3 regions of the Streptomyces sp. KM273126 genome follow, and region 3 is predicted to be linked to each of the others. Evidence: riboswitches for the same ligand, from Rfam matches in the RefSeq annotation. Region 3 holds a riboswitch; each other region holds the start of a gene.
The links. A riboswitch is a leader RNA that binds a small molecule or an ion and turns the genes downstream of it on or off. The one in region 3 is predicted to bind cobalamin.

Region 1: linked by a shared signal. The riboswitch ahead of E0500_RS37340 (ABC transporter substrate-binding protein) and the one ahead of E0500_RS16100 (ribonucleoside-diphosphate reductase subunit alpha) in region 3 are both predicted to bind cobalamin.
Region 2: linked by a shared signal. The riboswitch ahead of E0500_RS33995 (cobalamin biosynthesis protein) and the one ahead of E0500_RS16100 (ribonucleoside-diphosphate reductase subunit alpha) in region 3 are both predicted to bind cobalamin.

The regions. Positions count from the first base shown of each region.
Region 1 covers NZ_SJXB02000002.1:1,517,524-1,524,438, forward strand. The annotation lists gene E0500_RS37320 (CoA-binding protein) at 1-331, opposite strand, end outside; gene E0500_RS37325 (sugar phosphate isomerase/epimerase family protein) at 487-1,356, opposite strand; gene E0500_RS37330 (Gfo/Idh/MocA family protein) at 1,353-2,372, opposite strand; gene E0500_RS37335 (TIM barrel protein) at 2,501-3,451, opposite strand; cobalamin riboswitch at 3,675-3,861, shown strand; gene E0500_RS37340 (ABC transporter substrate-binding protein) at 4,096-5,121, shown strand; gene E0500_RS37345 (iron chelate uptake ABC transporter family permease subunit) at 5,118-6,131, shown strand; gene E0500_RS37350 (ABC transporter ATP-binding protein) at 6,128-6,915, shown strand, end outside.
Region 2 covers NZ_SJXB02000002.1:767,141-774,055, forward strand. The annotation lists gene cobN (cobaltochelatase subunit CobN) at 1-2,233, opposite strand, end outside; gene E0500_RS33990 (cobyric acid synthase) at 2,230-3,744, opposite strand; gene E0500_RS33995 (cobalamin biosynthesis protein) at 3,741-4,745, opposite strand; cobalamin riboswitch at 4,861-5,004, opposite strand; gene E0500_RS34000 (hypothetical protein) at 5,115-5,336, opposite strand; gene E0500_RS34005 (inorganic phosphate transporter) at 5,356-6,597, opposite strand.
Region 3 covers NZ_SJXB02000001.1:3,713,610-3,720,524, forward strand. The annotation lists gene E0500_RS16090 (hypothetical protein) at 24-284, shown strand; gene E0500_RS16095 (ribonucleotide-diphosphate reductase subunit beta) at 188-1,204, opposite strand; gene E0500_RS16100 (ribonucleoside-diphosphate reductase subunit alpha) at 1,204-3,558, opposite strand; cobalamin riboswitch at 3,756-3,897, opposite strand; gene E0500_RS16105 (GNAT family N-acetyltransferase) at 3,933-4,436, opposite strand; gene E0500_RS16110 (nucleoside hydrolase) at 4,536-5,588, opposite strand; gene mctP (monocarboxylate uptake permease MctP) at 5,803-6,915, opposite strand, start outside.

The DNA.
Region 1 (6,915 bases), on a different contig from region 3:
ACGCCTGCTCGTCGACGACGCCCAGCTGGAACCAGACCGCCTTGGCGCCGATGGCGGCGGCCTCGTCGGCGACCGGTCCGGCGAGCTCGCTGTTGACGAAGACGTCGACCACGTCGACTTCGAAGGGGATCGCGTCGAGGGACGGGTACCCCGTCTCTCCGTGGACGGTCTCGGCCTTCGGATGGACGGGGACGACGCGCTTGCCGAAGCGCTTGAGGACCTCGGCGACGCGGTATGCCGCGCGGCTCTGGTTCGACGAGAGGCCGACGATCGCCCAGGTGTCTCCGACCTCGGTCAGGATCTTGCGGATCGTTGCTGAGTCGCCGTACACGGTCGGCCTCCCTAGAGCTTCTTTCGGTGCCTGCTCTGCCACACAACAGCAGGCGGCGGGCGGTGATTCCCTCGCGCTGCGTACCCTGCCGGGCGGGTGTCGGTGCCCGGCAGGGCTTTGTGCGGAGCGCGGGCGCGGACACGCCCGGGCCGGACTCAGGTGGCGAGCTCCTTGGTGATGCGGTCGAGCATGAACGCGGAGGATTCGCGGGCGCGTTCCTCCCAGGCGAAGACGCACGCCGTGGCGACCCCGTCGAAGTTCAGCTCGCGCAGGGTGGTGAAGAAGACGTCCCAGTCGACCTCGCCCTGGCCGATGTCCAGGTGCTGGTGGATGCGGGCCGGGGTGCCGGGCGGGTTGAGGATGTAGCGCAGGCCGGAGGATCCCTTGTGGTTGAAGGAGTCCGCGATGTGCACGTGCCTCAGCTTGTCGCCGGCGTAGCGCATCATCGACGCGATGTCCGCTCCGGTCTGCGCGAGGCCCGAGAGGTGGAAGGTGTGCGGGGCGCAGTAGAGGTAGTTCACCCAGGGTTTGTTGATCGCGCGGACGAGGTCGACCGCGGGGGTGTTCTCCTCGCAGAAGTCGTCCGGGTGGGCCTCCAGGTTCAGGGCGATCCCCTCCCGCTCGAAGAGGGGCAGCAGCTCCTCCAGGGAGCGCCAGAAGGCGGCCTCGCTCTCGGCGGCGTGCTCGGGGCGGCCGTTGAACTCCGAGTTCATCAGCGTGCATCCGAGGTCCGCGGTGATCTCGATCATCCGCTTCCAGTAGCGGACGGCGGCCTGCCGCTCGGTCTCGTCGGGCGAGGACCACTTGTACAGCGGCAGCACGGAGGACAGCTGGACGCCGTGGGCCCGCAGGGACTTCTTGAGTGCGGCGATGCGTTCGTCGTCGGCCCGCGGATGCAGGAAGAACGGCATGAAGTCCTCGCGCGGGGACAGCTCGATGTACCCGTAGCCGAGTTCGGCGACCGTGCGCACCATGTCGTCGAGCGGCAGGGCGCGGAACATGTAGGGGTCGAGGGCGATCTTCACGCGGTGCCTCCGTAGAACGCGGGTCGGGGCTTCATGCCGACGGTGACAACGGTGCCGTCGGACTGGAGGGAACGGACGGCGGCGTCGGTGATGACCGTGGCGGCGTAGCCGTCCCAGGCGGACGGCCCGGTGGGTTCGGCACCGGCCGCGACCGCGTTGATCCACTCACGGAACTCGGTGTCGAAGGCCTCGGCGAAGCGGGCCTTCCAGTCCGGAAGGACCGCGGTGCTGTGCCGCCCGGCGGTGCGGACGGCGACGGCGGCCGGGTCGGGCAGCCGGACCAGGCCCTCCTCGCCGACGGCCTCGCACTGGATGTCGTATCCGTACTGGCAGTTGACGAAGACCTCCAGGTCGATACGGACGCCGCCCGCGGTCTCGAAGAGCATGATCTGCGGGTCATTCAGATGCGCGAACCGCTTGCTCGTGGCCCGTGGGGTGATCACCTGGGCGGAGACGATCTCGTCGTCGAGCAGCCAGCGCAGTACGTCGATCTCGTGCACGGCCGTGTCCTGGGCGGCCATCGCGGAGTGGTACGCGTCGGGCACGGTCGGGTTGCGGTGCGCGCAGTGCACGATCAGCGGCGTACCGAGGGAGCCGGAGGCGAGGACCTCCTTCATCTGGCGGTAGCCGGCGTCGAAGCGACGCATGAAGCCGACCTGGACGAGACGGCGGCCGTGGGCCTGCTCGGCCTCGACGACGCGCAGACAGTCCTCGGCGGTCGTCGCGAGGGGTTTCTCGCAGAACACGGGCTTCCCGGCCACGATGGCGTTCAGGACGTGCTCGGCGTGGGTCGGACCCCAGGAGGTGACGAGGACGGCGTCCACCTCGGGGGAGTTGATCAGGTCGGCGCCCGTCGGCAGAGCAGTGGCGCCGACGCGGGCGGCGACCTCGGCGGCGCGGGCGGCGTCGAGGTCGGTCACGGTGGTGACGGCGGCCCCGGTGACGACGTCGGTGAGGCGTCGTATGTGGTCCTGGCCGATCATTCCGGTGCCGATGACACCTACACGTACGGTCATGAAAACTCCTTGTATGGAAACTCCGGTCTGCAGGCCGGGAAGGAAACGGACTCGCCGGATGCGGAGCGTCCGCGTTGCGCTACGATGCGTCGCGCTCGGTAGCGATGACAAAGCCGTCGGGCCACCTCCTACTTGTCCACGGCGGGGCGCCGGGTACCGGTCAGGCCGCAGCCGGCCAGGTGCTCACGTGTGCGGACGGCGATGGGCAGCGGCACCTCGGGAGCGCACGGGTACAGGTCCTGCTCGACGATCACGAACAACTCGGCGTCCAGCCTGGCGAGTTCGGCCACGACGTCGGTGGGTTTGGGTACGCCCGCCGGAGGCGTCACGCACACCCCGCGTTTGACGGCCTCGCCGAAGGAGAGGTTCTCGGCGGCGACCTGGGCGAGGATCTCGGGGTCCATCTGCTTGATGTGGACGTAGCCGACGCGCTCGCCGAAACGGCGGATCAGGTCGAGGTTGTCGCCGCCGCCGTAGGCGACGTGCCCGGTGTCCAGGCAGAGGTTCGTGTAGCGGGAGTCGGACTCGTTCAGCAGCCGCTCGATCTCCGGCTGCGTCTGGATGTGGCTGTCGGCGTGCGGGTGGATGACGAGCCGTACGTCGTACTCGTCGAGGAGCAGGGTGCCGAGCCGGTCGGCGGCCCGTCCGAAGCCCGCCCACTGCGCGGCGGTCAGTTCCGGCGGCTCGGTGAACGCGCCGGTCTTCTCGTCCCGGTACATCGGCGGGATGAGGACGAGGTGGTGGGCGCCCGCGGCGGCGGTCAGGGCGGCCACCTGCCGGACGTGGGCGAGCATCTCGTCCCACGCCTCGGGGCGGTGCAGCGCGCCGAACGCGGTCCCGCCGGAGACCTTCAGTCCACGGGCGTCCAGCTCCTCCCTCAACCGCTGCGGGTCGGTGGGGAGGTAGCCGTACGGGCCGAGTTCGAGCCACTTGTAGCCGGCCTCGGCCAGCTCGTCGAGGAAGCGGGTGTACGGGACCTGGTGCTCGTCCTCGGGGAACCAGACGCCCCAGGAGTCGGGGGCGGAGCCGAGACACAGGTTGCCCACGACGGTGCGGAGGGGGGATGGCGTCGTTGCCATGGTGTACGTCCTTCGGAAGGGGACTGGGGGTGGTGACGACGTTGGGGCGGGTGGAGAAGCGGATGCCCTCAGGGCGATGGATCGTTGCGGCAGTGATGTGGTTGCTGCGCTCTACTAGCGCGCTCTAGTGTGCGAGTACGATGACCCCTGTCCGAATGTCATGTCAATAGCTTGTTGCCGGGGGATTTCGGGACCGCCCGTCAGTCGGGTGTGCCGACCGGCGTGATAGCTTGCCGACGCCAGTCGAACCCACGTGCGTGGGTCAGGGAATCCGGTGCGAATCCGGAGCTGACGCGCAGCGGTGAGGGGGACGGGCGGGGCATCGGCCACTGGACCGTACGACGGTCCGGGAAGGCGTTCCGTCCGGGTGATCCCGAGTCCGAAGACCTGCTGGCGGCCCCCGTGGTCGTACGACAGCGGGGGAGCACCGTACGACCGGGCTCCGCGCTAAGCGACCCCGGGGAAGCGGGGGCGCGCCCCCACGCCGCCCGGCACGCACTCTCGCCGCACCGGCCAAAGGCCCAAGTAGCTCCGCTACGAGGACCTTCGTCCGGCACGCCGAGAGCACGCACCGAACGACGCGGAAACGCACCCGCACTTCCCCGGACCCGCTTAGAGCCCTCGACGACCAAGGACTCACTCCCGTGCCGTTCGCACGTTTCGCCCGCCCCGCCGTTCCACTCGCTGTCGCCGCGCTCACCCTGACCAGCGGATGCGGGTCCGGCTCGTCCGCCGCCCCGGCCGCACGCGTCGCGGTCTCGCTCACCAACTGCGGGCACGCCGTGCGCGTCGAGTCACCGCCGAAGCGGGCCGTCTCCCTCAACCAGGGCACCACCGAGATCCTGCTCTCCCTCGGTCTCGCCGACCGCATGGCGGGCACGGCGACCTGGACGGACCCCGTGATGAAGGGGCTGGAGAAGGCGAACCGCGGCGTGCAGCGCATCGCCGACAACAACCCCTCCTTCGAGCGGGTGCTGGACACCGACCCCGACTTCGTCGCCGCCTCCTTCGTCTCCACCCTCGGCAAGGGCGGTGTGGCCACCCGCGACCAGTTCGAGAAGCTCGGCGTGCCCACGTACGTCTCCCCGTCCGACTGTGCGGGCAAGGACAACTCGGGCGACGGTGACGGGTCCCGGGCGAAACCGCTGACCATCGACACCGTGTACGGCGAAGTCCGTGACCTGGCCAAGGTGTTCGGAGTCGAGCAGCGCGGCGAGAAGCTGGTCGCGTCCCTCAAGAAGCGCATGGCCACGGCCACTTCGGGGATCGACGCCTCCGACGTGACTCTCCTGTACTGGTTCGCGAACTCCGAGTCCCCCTACATGGCGGGCTGCTGCGGCGCACCCGGCGTCATCACCCGGGCCCTGGGTGCGAAGAACGTCTTCGACGACACGCACGAGGAATGGCCCCAGATCAACTGGGAGACCGTCGCCGACCGCGATCCCGACGTGCTCGTCATCGGCGACCTGACGCGCGACTCGGAAACCGCCGAGTCCGCCGATCGGAAGATCGCGTTCCTGGAGTCCAACCCGGTCACCAGGAACATGACGGCCGTGAAGAACAAGAGGTATGTACTGCTCAGCGGGCAGGCCATGAACCCGACCATCCGCACGGTGGAGGGTGTGGAGCAAGTGGCTGCCGGACTGCGCGAGTTCGGGCTCGCCGGGTGACAACGCGCGGGCTGGTCCTCGGAGTGACCGGGGGCGCTCTGCTCTGCGGGTCCCTCGCCGTGGCGATCACCATCGGGCCGGCCGACATCCGCGTCGGTGACGTGTGGTCGGTCGTCGCCGCGCACGTTGGCTGGGGGAGCACCGGACTGAGCCCCGTCAGGGACGGGATCGTGTGGCAGCTGCGGCTGCCGCGCACCCTGCTGGCCGCCGTGTGCGGGGCCGGGCTCGCGGTCTGCGGGGTGGTCATGCAGTCCCTGCTGCGCAACCCGCTCGCCGACCCGTTCGTGCTCGGGGTGTCGTCCGGGGCGTCCACCGGAGCGGTCGCCGTGGTCGTGCTGGGGATCGGCGGCGGGGCCCTGTCGCTGTCGGCGGGTGCCTTCCTGGGCGCGCTGCTGTCGTTCGCGCTGGTGCTGCTGCTCAGCCACACGCTCGGCGGCACGACCGACCGGGTGGTGCTCTCGGGGGTGGCGTCGATGCAGCTCTTCTCCGCGCTGACCTCGTTCGTCGTGCTGACCGCGGCCGACGCCGAGACCACCCGCGGGGTGCTGTTCTGGCTGCTCGGCTCGCTCGGGGGTGCGGGCTGGACGGACGTGTGGGTGTGTCTGGGCGTGTTCGTGGCCGCCCTGCTGGTCTGCCTCGGGTACGCGCGCACGCTCGACGCCTTCGCCTTCGGGCAGGACGCGGCGGCCGCGCTGGGCGTGTCCGTCGCCCGCACCCGCCTCGTCCTGCTGTGCGTGACGGCGCTGCTCACGGCCGCGCTGGTCGCCTCCGCCGGAGCCATCGGCTTCGTCGGTCTCGTCCTGCCGCATGCCGCGCGTGCGCTGGTCGGACCGGGCCACGCCCGGCTGGTGCCGGTCGCCGCGCTGTCCGGAGCGGTGCTCCTCGTATGGGTGGACACGCTGGCCCGGACCGTGCTCGATCCCCAGGAGGTCCCCGTGGGGGTGGTGACCTCGCTGATCGGGGTGCCGGCGTTCGTGCTCGTCCTGTACCGGACGAGGAGGGCACGATGAGGCCGGGGCCGCGCGACGAACGGCTGCAACGGCCGCAGCGGCCACAACGGCCGAAAGGGCCGCATGAGGGCTCGGAGCACAGCGAGGGCCTGTGTGCCGACCGCGTCAGCCGCGGCGCCCACGGTCACCTCATCCTCGACGGTGTCAGCCTCGCCCCGGCGCCCGGCTCCACCGTCGGACTCCTCGGACCCAACGGCTCCGGCAAGTCCACCTTCCTGCGCCTGCTCGCCGGAGTGCTCGCCCCGGCCTCCGGGGTCGTGACGCTCGACGGCAGCCCGCTCACCGCGCTGCACCGCCGGGACATCGCCCGCCGGGTCGCCGTGGTCGAGCAACAGGCCGACACGCAGGTCGAGTTGAGCGTCCTCGATGTCGTACGGCTCGGCCGGGTCCCGCACCGCCGGGCGTGGACGCCCGCCTCCGCCGAGGACGAACGGGCCGTCCACGAGGCCCTGGACCGCACCGGCCTCACCGACCGCGCCGGCCAGTCCTGGCACACCCTGTCGGGCGGCGAGCGCCAACGCGTGCAGATCGCCCGCGCCCTCGCCCAGCAGCCACGGGAACTCCTCCTGGACGAGCCGACCAACCACCTCGACATCCAGCACCAGCTGGAGCTGCTGAACCTCGTCACCGGCCTCCCGGCCACCACCGTGATCGCCCTGCACGACCTCAACCTCGCGGCCCAGTACTGCGACGCGTTGCTCGTGCTCCGCGAAGGGCGTGTCGTGGCCCGGGGCACACCGCGCGACGTGCTCACCGAGGAACTGATCGCCGAGGTGTACGGGGT
Region 2 (6,915 bases), on a different contig from region 3:
GCCGGCACAGCTGCTCCAGCAGGTCGACGGCGTCGGCGGCCGTACGGGACGGTCCGTCCACGAGGTCCGTCAGCTCGGCCGGCACCTTCACCGGCGCCCCCGGCTCGGCCAGCAGGTCCTTCTCGACCAGCCCGAAATGCTCGGCCAGGCAGGCGCGCAGCCCCGGCAGGGCGTTCGCCCGCCCGCCCCACACCTGGGAGGCGCGCAGCACGGCGAGTACGAGGTTGACGCGGGGTTCGCCGACCGGGCCGCCCCCGAGGACGTGCAGACCGTCGCGGATCTGCACGTCCTTGATCTCGCACAGGTAGCCGTCGATGTGCATGACGAACTCGTCGAAGTCGCCGTCGTCCGGCTGCTCGTCGACGTGCAGGTCGTGGTGCAGCTCGGCCGCCTTGACCAGCGTCCAGATCTGCGCGCGGACGGCCGGGGCCTTCGTCGGGTCCAGGTCGGAGACGAGCGCGTATTCGTCGAGGAGCTGCTCCAGCTTGGCCAGGTCGCCGTAGGTGTCGGCGCGCGCCATGGGCGGTACGAGGTGGTCGACGACCGTGGCGTGTCCGCGGCGCTTGGCCTGGGTGCCCTCGCCGGGGTCGTTGACGATGAAGGGGTAGATCAGGGGCAGCTCGCCGAGGACGGCGTCCGGTGCGCAGCCCTTGCTCAGTCCGAGCCCCTTGCCCGGCAGCCACTCCATGGTGCCGTGCTTGCCCATGTGCACGATCGCGTCGGCGCCGAACCCCCCTTCAGATGGCGCGGCCTCCAGCCACCGGTAGGCCGCCATGTAGTGGTGCGAGGGCGGCATGTCCGGGTCGTGGTAGATCGCGATCGGGTTCTCGCCGAAGCCGCGCGGCGGCTGGATCATGACGACGACGTTCCCGAACTGGAGGGAGGCCAGCACGATGTCGTCGCCGTCCACGTACAGGGAGCCCGGCGGCTCGCCCCACGCTTCCACCATCCCGTCGCGCAGTTCGGGGTCGAGCTTGTCGAACCACGCCCGGTAGTCGGCCAGCGGCACGCGCGCGGGCGCTGCCGCCAGTTGCTCCTCCGTCAGCCACTCGACGTCGTGACCGCCGGCCTCGATGAGCCGGTGGATCAACTCGTCGCCGCCGGAGGGGTATTCGGTGAGCGAGTACCCCGCGTCCCGGAGCGCGTCCAACAGCCGTACGGCCGAGGCGGGTGTGTCGAGACCGACCGCGTTGCCGACGCGGGAGTGCTTGGTCGGGTACGCGGTGAAGACGAGGGCGATCTTCTTGTCGGCGTTCTTCTTGTGCCTCAACCGCGCGTGCCGTACGGCGATTCCGGCGACCCGGCCGGCCCGCTCCGGGTCGGCGACGTACACCGGGACGTCGTCCGGCCCCTGCTCCTTGAACGAGAACGGGACCGTGACGATCCGCCCGTCGAACTCCGGGATCGCGACCTGCATCGCCGCGTCCATGGGGGAGAGGGCGGCGTCGGACTCGTCCCAGGCGCTCCTCGACGAGGTCAGGCAGAGTCCCTGGAGCACGGGGACGTCGAGGTCGGCGAGCGCTCCGATGTCCCAGGACTCCTCGTCACCGCCCGCCGACGCCTGCGAGGCGTGTGTGCCGCCGGCCGCGAGCACGGTGGCGACGAGCGTGTCGGCCTGCCCGAGGAGCTCGTAGAGCCCGGCGTCCGCGCCGCGCAGCGAACCGCAGTGGACGGGGAGCGCGTTCGCTCCCCGCGCCTCGATGGCGTCGCACAGGGTGTCCACGAAGGCGGTGTTGCCGCTCAGTTCGTGGGCCCGGTAGAAGAGGACGCCGACCGTCGGGCGGCCCTCTACCCGGGGGCGCTCGCCATGGACCCCGTACTCGGGCATCTTCTGCGGCTCGTCGAAGCCCTCGCCCGTGAGCAGCACGGTGTCGGACAGGAAGCGGGCCATCTCGGTGAGGTTGGCGGGCCCGCCCTCGACGAGGTAGCGCAGCGCCTGCGCCACCACACCCGCCGGCACGGACGACTCGGCCATCAACTCCGCGTCGGGCACGCTCTCCCCGCCGAGCAGCACGGTCGGGACGCCGGACGCCCTGAGCGCGGCCAGCCCGTCCTCCCAGGCGCGCTTGCCGCCCAGCAACCGTACGACTGCGATGTCCGCGCCCTCGATCAGCCCCGGCAGCTCCTCGGCGACATCGACCCGGGTCGGGTTGCCGATCCGGTACGGGGCACCGGAGGCACGGGCCGCCAGCAGATCGGTGTCGGCGGTCGACAACAACAACACTGTGCTCATGCGGGCGCTCCCGGTGGAATGAAGGGCAGTCCTTGCGGCGCGCCCGACTCGATGAGCCGCCACAGCGCGTCCGTGTCCGCGTGTTCCTCGATCAGGTCGCCGAGCCGGTCGAGTTGTTCCTCGCGCAGCGCGGCGAACGACGTGTCGGGGGCCGGCACGAAGCGACGCCCCGCGGCGGCGGCCACCTCGCGCAGGAAGGCCCGCCGGAAACCGTCCGACTCCAGCGAGCCGTGCCAGTGCGTGCCCCAGACGGCACCGACCCGGCACCCGTCCAGGAAGGTTTCACCGCCCGTGACGTCGGCGACTCCGTGGTGGATCTCGTATCCCTCGACGTGCTCGCCGAGGGCCTCGCCGACGGGACGGGTGAGGGTCTTCTCGCGGGCGAACCGCACCCGCACGGGCAGGACCCCGAGGCCGTCCACCTGTCCCGCCCGGGACTCGACGTCGTCCTCGATGTGCTCGCCGAGGATCTGGAAGCCGCCGCAGACGCCGAGCACGGGGCGGCCGTCGGCGGCCCTGCGGACGAGCACGTCGGCGAGGCCGCGCTCCCGCAGCCACTGAAGGGCACGGACGGTTCCCCGAGTGCCGGGGACCACCACCAGATCCGCGTCGGCGAGTTCCTCGGGCCGGTCCACGAACCGTACGACGACGCCGGGTTCGGCGGCCAGCGCGTCCACGTCGGTGAAGTTGGACATGAGCGGGATGGCGCAGACGGCGACCCGCAGGACGTCCTCGCCGACGGGGGGAGCGACGTTCGACTCCCGCACGGTCCCCCGCAGGGAGACCGCCATCCCGTCCTCCTCGTCGATCCCGAGGCCGTGCCGGAAGGGCAGGACGCCGTACGTCCGCCGCCCGGTGAGCCCGTGCAGCATGTCCAGTCCGGGCTCCAGCAGGGACACGTCCCCACGGAACTTGTTGACGAGGAAGCCGGCCACCAGCGCCTGGTCCTCCCGGCCCAGCAGGGCGACGGTCCCGAAGAAGGAGGCGAAGACGCCCCCGCGGTCGATGTCCCCGACGACGAGAACGGGTAGCCGCGGCCGGGCGTTCCGGGCGATCCCCATGTTCACGATGTCGGTGCGCCGCAGATTGATCTCGGCCGGACTGCCGGCCCCCTCACAGATCACCGCGTCATACGTGCCCCGCAACTCGGCGAGACAGTCGAGGACGGTACCGAGAAGTTGCTGCTGCCGTCCGCCGTGGTACCCGCGCGCACTCAGCTCGCCCACGGGCCTGCCCATGAGCACCACCTGACTGCTCTGCTCGCTGCCGGGCTTGAGCAGCACGGGATTCATGAGCGCGGTGGGCTCGACTCGGCACGCCTGGGCCTGCATGGCCTGAGCGCGCCCGATCTCGGCGCCCTCCCGCGTCACGAACGAGTTGAGGGACATGTTCTGCGCCTTGAAGGGCGCGACCTTGACGCCCCGCCGCACCAGCCACCGGCAGATCCCGGCGGTCACGACGCTCTTTCCGGCATCGGATGTGGTGCCGGCGACGAGAAGACCACCGCTCATGATGTACGCCCCCCTGCCGGAAACCACCGTGCCGGAATCCGTGCCTGAAACCGTGTTGGAATCCGTGCCGGAATCCGTGTCAGAACCCGCCCGGCCACACTGACGCCGAGAGCCAGCAGGCCGACGCGCCGGGACAGCCGCACGGCCCGCTCGATGTCCCGTGTGGCGACGGCACGCCCTTCTGCGTTGAGTACGGGCCGGTGCTCCACCCGCCCCGCGTAGGACAGCGTTCCGCCGAGCCGCACCCCCAGTGCCCCCGCGAACGATGCCTCCACGGGACCGGCGTTGGGGCTCGGATGCTTCGCCGCGTCCGCCCGCCAGGCCCGTACGGCACCGCGCGGGTCCGGACCGGCCACCGCTGCCAGGACAGCGGTCAGCCGCGCGCCCGGCCAGCCCGCGAGGTCGTCCAGGCGGGCGGAGGCCCACCCGTACCGCCGGTACCTGGGCGACTTGTGACCCACCATGGCGTCAAGGGTGTTGACGGCCCGGAACCCGAGGAGCCCGGGCACACCACCGAGGGCCCCCCACACGAGCGCGCCCACGACGGCATCGGACGTGTTCTCGGCAACGGACTCGACGACGGCGCGGGCGATCCCGTCGGCATCAAGGGCCTCCGGATCCCGCCCGCACAGATGCGGTAGGCGTTCCCGGGCGGCGTCGACGTCCCCCGCCTGAAGCGCCCGCCCGATGACCCGGGCCTCCCGCGCGAGCGAAGTCCCCCCGACCACGGCCCAGGTGGCCGCTCCGGTCAGCGCGACGGAGGCGGCAGGGGATGGACGTACAGCCCGTGCGGCGGCGGTGGCGAGGGACACGACACCCCCCACGCACACGGCGGTGTGCAGCGCGCCCCACCCCCGGTGGTCCCGCCACAACACCCGTTCCACGGCGCCCGCGGCACGCCCGAACACGGCGACCGGATGCCCCCGGCGAGGATCGCCCAGGAGCAGGTCGCCGAGAAGCCCGGCGGCGGCGCCGTACGCGAAGACGCGATCGGCACGCATGCGTTCAGCCGGCCACTGTGACCGAGGTGACCGCTGGATACGGCAGAGCGCTGGTGCTGGATCTCAATCGGCAGCCGAGCATGGCGATATGTCCTCACTCAGGGTGTCCACGCCCTGGTTCGACGAGACCGGCGGCTAGAGTTCCTGGCTCCCGGGGATTGCTACCCCGGTCACAGTGGCGGGACCGCGCCGGACTTTCACCGGCTTCCTCTTCTGCCGTCGTACATGGCTCCGGCAGTCCACCACGCCCTTGGAAGAGCCGTCAACTTGCCGTTGACCTGCGAAGGGAGAGTGTGCTGAGGCCCACATACGAGTGGGGTGCGGGACGGTGATCCGTCCCGCACCCCACTCGTTCGCGTGGCCCCGGTGTCAGGCCACGATCAGATAGATCCCGTACGTCACCGCCGCCGCGCACGCGGCGAAGCAGGCGTATGCCGCCGTCGTGGCGAGAGCCGCCGAGGTGCCGGAGGCCGTGGCCGTCTCGCGCTTGGAGAGGCCGAGGATGCCGAGGGTGAAGAGGCCGACGAGGGCCACGGTGACCACGAGACTGACTCCGAAGACGGAGCCGAGGGCTGCCCAGTCGATGTGCATGGTGGTGTGTCTTCCTTGCTCAGAGAGCGGTCGCCGGGGGCTTCGCCGGGGTCTCGGCGGGAGCGTGGTCGGGGACGGTGGCCGGGAGGTCGTCGGTGAGGGTGCCGAACGGGGGCGGGGTGACCGCCGCGACGGCCGTGGTCACGACGCCGGCGGGCTCGTCGGTGTCGTTGACGTTGGTGTGGTCGACCACCTCGCGGCGCGAGGCCAGCCAGATCGCGGCGCTGGACGCGACGAGGAAGACGGCGACCAGCGCCGTGCCCCAGCTGCCGAAGGACGTCACCCACTCGGCGCCGGCGCCGACCAGGGCCGCGGCCGGGAGGGTCAGGCCCCAGGCCACGAACATGCGGGTGGCCGTGGACCAGCGGACCACACCGCCCTTGCGGCCGAGGCCCGCGCCCATCACGGCGCCGGAGACGGAGTGCGTGGTGGAGAGGGAGAAGCCGAGGTGGGAGGAGGCCAGGATGACCGTGGCCGCGCTGGTCTGGGCGGCGAAGCCCTGCTGCGGCTGGAGATCGGTGAGGCCCTTGCCCATCGTCCGGATGATGCGCCAGCCGCCCAGGTAGGTGCCGAGCGCGATGGCGAGACCGGCGGACAGGATGACCCAGACCGGCGGGTCGGAGTCGGGGGCGAGCGCACCGCCGGCGACCAGGGCCAGGGTGATGATGCCCATCGTCTTCTGGGCGTCGTTCGTGCCGTGGGCCAGCGAGACCAGTCCGGCCGAGGTGATCTGGCCGGCGCGGTAGCCCTTGGACGTGGCCTTCTCGTGGGCGTTCTTGCCGATGGTGTACGTCAGCCGCGCGGCGATCATCGCGGCGATGCCCGCGACCAGCGGCGCCGCGACGGCGGGGATCAGCACCTTGGTGACGAGGACGTCACCGTGCACCGCGCCCGTGCCGGCCGACGCGATGGTCGCGCCGATCAGACCGCCCATGAGGGCGTGCGACGAACTGGAGGGAAGTCCGACGAGCCAGGTCAGCAGGTTCCAGAGGATGGCGCCGACCAGCGCCGCGAAGATCACCTCCGGTCGTATGCCGGTCTCGTCCACGAGGCCTTTGGAGATCGTGTTCGCCACCTCGATGGAGAGGAAGGCGCCGACAAGGTTGAGCACGGCGGACATGGCCACCGCGACCTTGGGCTTCATCGCGCCGGTCGAGATGGTGGTGGCCATCGCGTTGGCGGTGTCGTGGAAACCGTTCGTAAAATCGAACGCGAGCGCGGTGATCACCACGACCGCGAGGATCAGCGAGAAGTTTTCCATTTACCCGGACTTCTTTTGGACGCCAGTTACGTGTGGACCGTAGGCAACCTGAGTGAACGAAAGATGAACTGGAGCGGGCTGGGGGGTGTACCGATTGAGGTACCGGCGTTCCGCTTGCGTTGAGGGACGTGCCCTGGCGGCCAGTTGGGGGCGCTCTGAAGGCATTGTGCCTCGAACAGATGCGGACTGTTTCATTCCGCATACCCTCTGTAGGCCTTCCGGCGGTGCCTGCGTGCGGGTCGTGCGGGCCGTGCCTGCGTGCGGGCCACCAATGCGTGAGGACCCCGGGTGAGTCCTTCCCGGGGTCCTCGTGGGTGC
Region 3 (6,915 bases):
TATCCGGCGCCACAGTGGTGTCCATGGATACGACACACGCGGAAGCCCTCACCGGAATGCTGACCGTCCTCGGAATGTTCGTCCTGCTCGTCCTCCCCTCGGCGATCGGAATCGTGCGCGAGCGGCGCATCGACCGTCAGCTCAGGGAGGCCGAGCAGGAGAACCGGCGTGCGGAGCCGGCCGAGGATCAGAAGTCCTCGTCGAAGCCGACCGAACCCTCCACCGCGACCTGGTACGCCGAGGGCCGCCGCTCGAAGAAGTTGGTCAGCTCCTGGACTCCCTGAAGCTCCATGAACGAGAAGGGGTTCTCGGAGCCGTACACCGGAGCGAAGCCGAGGCGCGTCAGACGCTGGTCGGCCACGCACTCCAGATACTGCCGCATCGAGTCGGTGTTCATCCCCGGGAGGCCGTCACCGCACAGGTCGCGCGCGAACTGCAGCTCGGCCTCGACGGCCCCCCGCAGCATGTCCGTCACCTGCTGCTGAAGCTCGTCGTCGAAGAGGTCCGGCTCCTCCTTGCGGACGGTGTCCACGACATCGAAGGCGAAGCTCATGTGCATCGTCTCGTCCCGGAACACCCAGTTGGTGCCGGTGGCCAGTCCGTGCAGCAGACCCCGGCTGCGGAACCAGTAGACGTATGCGAACGCCCCGTAGAAGAACAGTCCCTCGATACACGCGGCGAAGCAGATCAGATTGAGCAGGAACCGGCGCCGGTCGGCCTTGCTCTGAAGCTGATCGAGCTTCTCCACCGAGTCCATCCACGTGAAGCAGAACTCGGCCTTCTCCCGGATGGACGGGATGTTCTCGACGGCCGCGAAGGCCGCCGCGCGGTCCTCCGGGTCCGGCAGATAGGTGTCCAGCAGCGTCAGATAGAACTGGACGTGGACGGCCTCCTCGAACAGCTGCCTGCTCAGATACAGGCGTGCCTCGGGCGAGTTGATGTGCTTGTACAGCGTCAGCACCAGGTTGTTCGCCACGATCGAGTCGCCCGTCGCGAAGAAGGCCACCAGACGGCCGATGAGGTGCTGCTCGGCGGGCGTGAGCTTCGCGAGATCGGCCACGTCCGAGTGAAGGTCGACCTCCTCCACCGTCCAGGTGTTCTTGATGGCGTCCCGGTAGCGCTCGTAGAAGTCGGGATAGCGCATGGGGCGCAGGGTCAGCTCGAAGCCCGGGTCGAGGAGATTGGCGTTACGGGTGGTCGTCATTACTGGCAGGCCTCGCAGGACTCGGGGTTTTCCAGGGAGCAGGCGACGGCCTCCTGGGAGGTCGCCTGCTGCACGGGAACGGTGGCTTGGGCGGCGCGGGCGATGCGGGTCGCCGGGCGGGAGCGCAGGTAGTACGTGGTTTTCAGGCCCGACTTCCAGGCGTAGGCGTACATCGAGGAGAGCTTGCCGATGGTCGGTGTCTCCAAGAACAGGTTCAGGGACTGGGACTGATCCAGGAACGGGGTGCGGGCGGCGGCCATGTCGATCAGGCCGCGCTGCGGGATCTCCCAGGCCGTGCGGTACAGGGCGCGTACGTCGTCCGGGATCCAGCCGAAGTCCTGCACCGAGCCGCCCGACTCGCGCAGCGCCTCGCGGGTGCGGTCGTCCCAGACGCCGAACTGCTTCAGGTCGTTCACCAGGTACGAGTTGACCTGGAGGAATTCGCCCGACAGCGTCTCGCGCTTGAACAGGTTGGAGACCTGCGGCTCGATGCACTCGTACACGCCCGCGATCGAGGCGATGGTGGCGGTGGGGGCGATCGCGAGGAGGAGGGAGTTGCGCAGGCCCGTCGCCGCGATCCGCTCGCGCAGCGCCGACCAGCGGTCCGGCCAGGTCAGTCGCACGTCATAGTGGTCGGGGTGCAGGACGCCCCGGGCGGTGCGCGTCTTCTCCCAGGCGGGCAGCGAACCGCTGCGTTCGGCGAGGTCGGCGGAGGTCTCGTACGCGGCGAGCATGATGCGCTCGGCGATACGGGTGGACAGGGCCTTGGCCTCGGGCGAGTCGAAGGGCAGGCGCAGTTGGAAGAAGACGTCCTGGAGGCCCATCGCGCCCAGGCCGACGGGCCGCCACCTGGCGTTCGAGCGGGCCGCCTGCTCGGTCGGGTAGAAGTTGATGTCGACGACGCGGTCGAGGAAGGTGACTGCCGTGCGGACGGTGGCGTCGAGCCGCTCCCAGTCGATGTCGCCGGTCGTCCGGTCGACGAACGCACCGAGGTTGACGGACCCCAGGTTGCAGACCGCCGTCTCCCCGTCGTCCGTGACCTCCAGGATCTCGGTGCACAGGTTCGAGGAGTGGACGACGTGGCCGGGCTCGGCCGTCTGGTTGGCCGTGCGGTTGGCGGCGTCCTTGAAGGTCATCCAGCCGTTGCCGGTCTGAGCGAGGGTGCGCATCATCCGGCCGTACAGGTCGCGGGCCGGAATGGTCTTCCTGGCGAGCCCAGCCGCCTCCGCCTTCCGGTACGCGGCGTCGAACTCCTCGCCCCACAGGTCCACGAGCTCGGGCACGTCGGCGGGGGAGAACAGGGACCAGACGCCGTCCTCGTTCACCCGGCGCATGAACTCGTCCGGGATCCAGTGCGCGAGGTTCAGGTTGTGGGTGCGGCGGGCGTCCTCGCCCGTGTTGTCCCGCAGCTCCAGGAACTCCTCGATGTCCGAGTGCCAGGTCTCCAGGTAGACCGCGGCCGCGCCCTTGCGCCGGCCGCCCTGGTTCACGGCGGCGACCGAGGCGTCGAGGGTCTTCAGGAACGGGACGATGCCGTTGGAGTGCCCGTTCGTGCCGCGGATCAGTGAACCGCGGGAACGGATGCGGGAGTACGCGATGCCGATGCCGCCCGCGTGCTTCGACAGCCGGGCGACCTGCTGGTAGCGGTCGTAGATGGAGTCCAGCTCGTCCTTCGGGGAGTCGAGGAGGTAGCAGGACGACATCTGTGCGTGCCGGGTACCGGAGTTGAAGAGCGTGGGGGAGGACGGCAGGTAGTCGAGACGGCTCATGAGCCCGTAGAGCGCGGCGACCTCGTCCACGGACCGGGGGGTGTCGTCCTCGGCGAGACCGGCGGCGACGCGCAGCATGAAGTACTGGGGCGTCTCGACGACCTTGCGGGTGATCGGGTGCCGGAGCAGGTACCGGCTGTGCAGCGTACGCAGCCCGAAGTAGCCGAAGCGGTCGTCGGCGGCCGGGTCGACGAGCGCGTCGAGGCGGGCCGTGTGCAGCCTTACGAACGCGGCGGTGCGGTCCGCGATGAGACCCTCGCGGTGGCCCACGGCGACGGACCCGGAGAACGACGTGACGCCCTGCGAGGCTGCCTCGGCCGCGATACCGATCGTCAGCAGCCGGGCGGCCAGCTTCGAGTACGCCGGGTCCTCCGAGATGAGACCGGCCGCCGCCTCGGTGGCCAGCCCGCGCAGCTCCGTCTCGTCGGCGTGCGCGGACCGGCCGCGCAGCGCGGCGGCGGCGACCCGTCCGGGGTCGGCGTCGGGGAGGTCTGCGGTCAGCTCGGTCAGGGTCCGCAGCAACGCGGTTCCGGGGCCGTCGGACTCCGCCGTGGTCGCCTCGATCACCTCGGTTGCCGCGATCACCCTGCTTGCCGCGGTCGACTCGGCTTCCTCGGCTACCTCGGTCGCTGAAACCGGGTCGGCTGGCGCGATGGTCACGTGGGGGCACTCCCTCGCTCGGCACGGGGCCTTGCGGAGGGCAGGGGGCAGCTCACGAGCGCACACGGCGTCGCGTCCACCGGCCCATTCCACGAGGCCCGGACGTCGGGCACCCGGACCGGACGGCCGGGTGCACTGTCGGCAGGTCCTCGGACTGACCATGCGTGCGAACACACGCAAGTACACCGTTGCGGGACAGTTCCGGATTCGCACCGGATTCCCCTGCGGCGACAGCGAGCACGAGCATACATCTTGTGCCGGGCTGCTGAAGCACCCCCACATGTTGTGTCGTGGCGGTGTCAGAACGTCAATTCATAGGTCAGGAGAGCGATGTCGAGGTGCGGGAGCGGGTTCCAGTCGCGGTCGGGGGTGCGGGTGAAACCCAGGCGTTCGTAGATCCGGTGGGCCGCGTGCATGGAGCGCTGCGTGGACAGGACCATGCGGACGCAGCCGGGCGTGGCCCGCGCCCGCTCGACGCAGGTACGGACGAGCGCCTCCCCGGCACCCCGGCCCCGGGCCTCACCGGCCACCGCGAGCATCCGTATCTCCGCCTCCCCGGGCCGCGCGATGTCGGCCATGGGCCCGCCGGCCGGTACGAAGGTCACCGCGCCGAGCACCCGGCCGTCCCCGACGGCGACGAACACCTCGGCCGCGGCGGCCCGCTTGGCCACGTCCCGCAGCTCGCCGAGGTACTCGTCGCTCTCTCCGAAGTCGAGCAGACCGTCGCCCAGGTACGCCTGTGCGGTGATCTCCCCGATGGCCTCGTACTCGTCGGGTCGCGCCTGCCTGATCGTGATGTCCATGGTGGGGAGTGTGCCGGACGGGTGCGACAGCGGCCTGCGGATTTCGCGTGGGTGCCGACGGACGTGGTGCCGACGGATGTGGTGCCGACGGATGTGGGCTCAGCCCACCCCAGGCCACCGCGGCAACGTCGCGACGAAGTCCTTCGAGAAGTCGCGCGGGCCCGGGCCCAGGGCGACGCGGCCCGTGAGGGCCATGCGGGCGGTGAGGGCGGGGGAGCCGGCGTAGAAGACGCGTGAGGCGGCCGAGGGGACGAACACCGTCTTGCCGCGGGTGAGTTCGCTCGTGGACTCGACGATGACGGCGCCCTCCTCGGTGGTGAGGTACGACTCGTCCGCGCACGCGCCCACGGCGAGCGGATCGTGCAGCGGGCAGGCGTCGTCTCCGCCGTGGCGCTGGTAGGCGTCCATGTAGGCCCGCAGCAGGCGGGCGGCCAGCGCCGTGCCCGGGCCCGCCGCCTCCAGGACGGCCAGGTCGGCGGGGCGGACCAGCCAGTGGTGCGAGGCGTCCAGGTCGACCATGGTGAACGGGATGCCGGAGGAGAGGACCACCTCGGCGGCGTCCGGGTCGGCCCAGATGTTGAACTCGGCGACCGGTGTGATGTTCCCCGGCACCTGTGCGGCGCCGCCCATGAACACGAACTTCCTGACACGGTGGGCGAAGCCCGGGTCCTCCAGGAGCGCGATCGCCACGTTGGTGAGCGGGCCCGTGGCGCACACGGTGAGCTCGCCCTCGTACTCCCGGGACAGCCTGAGCAGGGCCTGCGCGGAGGATTCCGGCAGGTGGGCGGCCGTGGAGTCGGGCAGCGTCTCGTTGCCGAGGCCCGCGGGGCCGTGGAAGGCGGTCGCGGCCGTGTACGGGAGGCGGGTGAGGGGGCGGCCGGTGCCGCGGTGGACCGGTACGTCGGTGTCGATGCCGAAGGCTCTGGTGAGGGCGCGGGCGTTCAGGTACGTCTGCTCGGCGGGGAGGTTGCCGCCGACGGAGGTGTAGGCCTTCAGGTCCCATCGTCCCGTGCCGAGCAGGTACTGCAGGGCCAGGGCGTCGTCGATGCCGGGATCGCTGTCGAGGACGATCGGGGGCGGGGCGTCATGGGGCACCTCCTGGGGGTGGCGGATGAGGCCGCGTCGTCTGCTGCAGCGGCGTCTCCGGCTCACGGATGTTTCTCGCCCCCGCCGCCCCTACCCATACCCATCCCTGGGGCTGCGCCCCGGACCCCTCTGTCGGCCTGAACGGCCTCGTCCTCAAACGCCGGACGGGCTGACAATCAGCCCGTCCGGCGTTTGAGGAGCGGGGTCCGGGGCGGAGCCCCGGGATGGGACGGGTAGGGCGGCGGGGGCGGAGAAAAACCCTGCTCGCCCCTACCCGCGGCTAGTGGGCCGAGCCGGCCGTGGCCGGAGGCAGTTCCACCTGCACACCCGCGTCGCCCGCGTCCGCCGTGTAGTCCTCCGGCTTCGTCTCGTCGATGCCCTCGGGGGCCTTGGCCGCCTTCAGGACGAAGGTGAGGACGACCGTGACGATCACATTGAGCACGAACGCCGTCAGACCGATGTAGCCGATCTCGCCGAGACCCGGAATCTCCGCGTTGGAGCCGCCGAAGTGCTGCTGGGTCGGGGAGGCGACGCCGTACGCGGCCACCGTGCCGTACACCATGCCGACCGCCCAGCCCGCGAGCAGCGCCCAGCGGTGGAACCAGCGCGTGAACAGTCCGCCGACCAGGGCCGGGAAGGTCTGCAGGATCCAGATGCCGCCCAGCAGCTGGAAGTTGATGGCGACCGTCTTGTCCATCGTGAGGACGAACGCCAGGGCGCCCACCTTCACCAGCAGTGACACCAGCTTCGAGACCTTGGTCTCCTGCTCGGCCGTCGCGTCCGGCTTGATGAAGTCCTTGTAGATGTTGCGGGTGAAGAGGTTCGCGGCCGCGATGGACATGATGGCCGCCGGAACGAGCGCGCCGATGCCGATCGCCGCGAAGGCCACGCCCGCGAACCAGTCCGGGAACATGTCCTCGAACAGCTGCGGAATGGCCAGCTGCCCGTTGCTGACGTTGACGCCGGCCGCGATCGCCATGAAGCCCAGCAGCGCGAGCAGGCCCAGCATCAGGGAGTACAGCGGCAGGATCGTGGTGTTGCGGCGGATCACCTCACGGCTCTTCGAGGACAGCGTCGCTGTGATCGAGTGCGGGTACATGAAGAGCGCGAGCGCCGAGCCGAGGGCCAGGGTCGCGTACGTCCACTGGGAGGCCTCCGGAGGGACGACGGCACCGCGTGGCTTGTCCGTCGCCGGGTTGACCTGCGCGTACGCCTCCCCTGCCTTGGCGAAGATCTCGTCGAAGCCGCCCAGCTTGATCGGGATGTAGATGATCGCCACCGCGATGACGAGGTAGATCAGCGTGTCCTTCACGAACGCGATCAGCGCCGGGGCACGCAGACCCGAGGAGTACGTGTACGCGGCCAGCACACCGAAGGCGATCAGCAGCGGCAG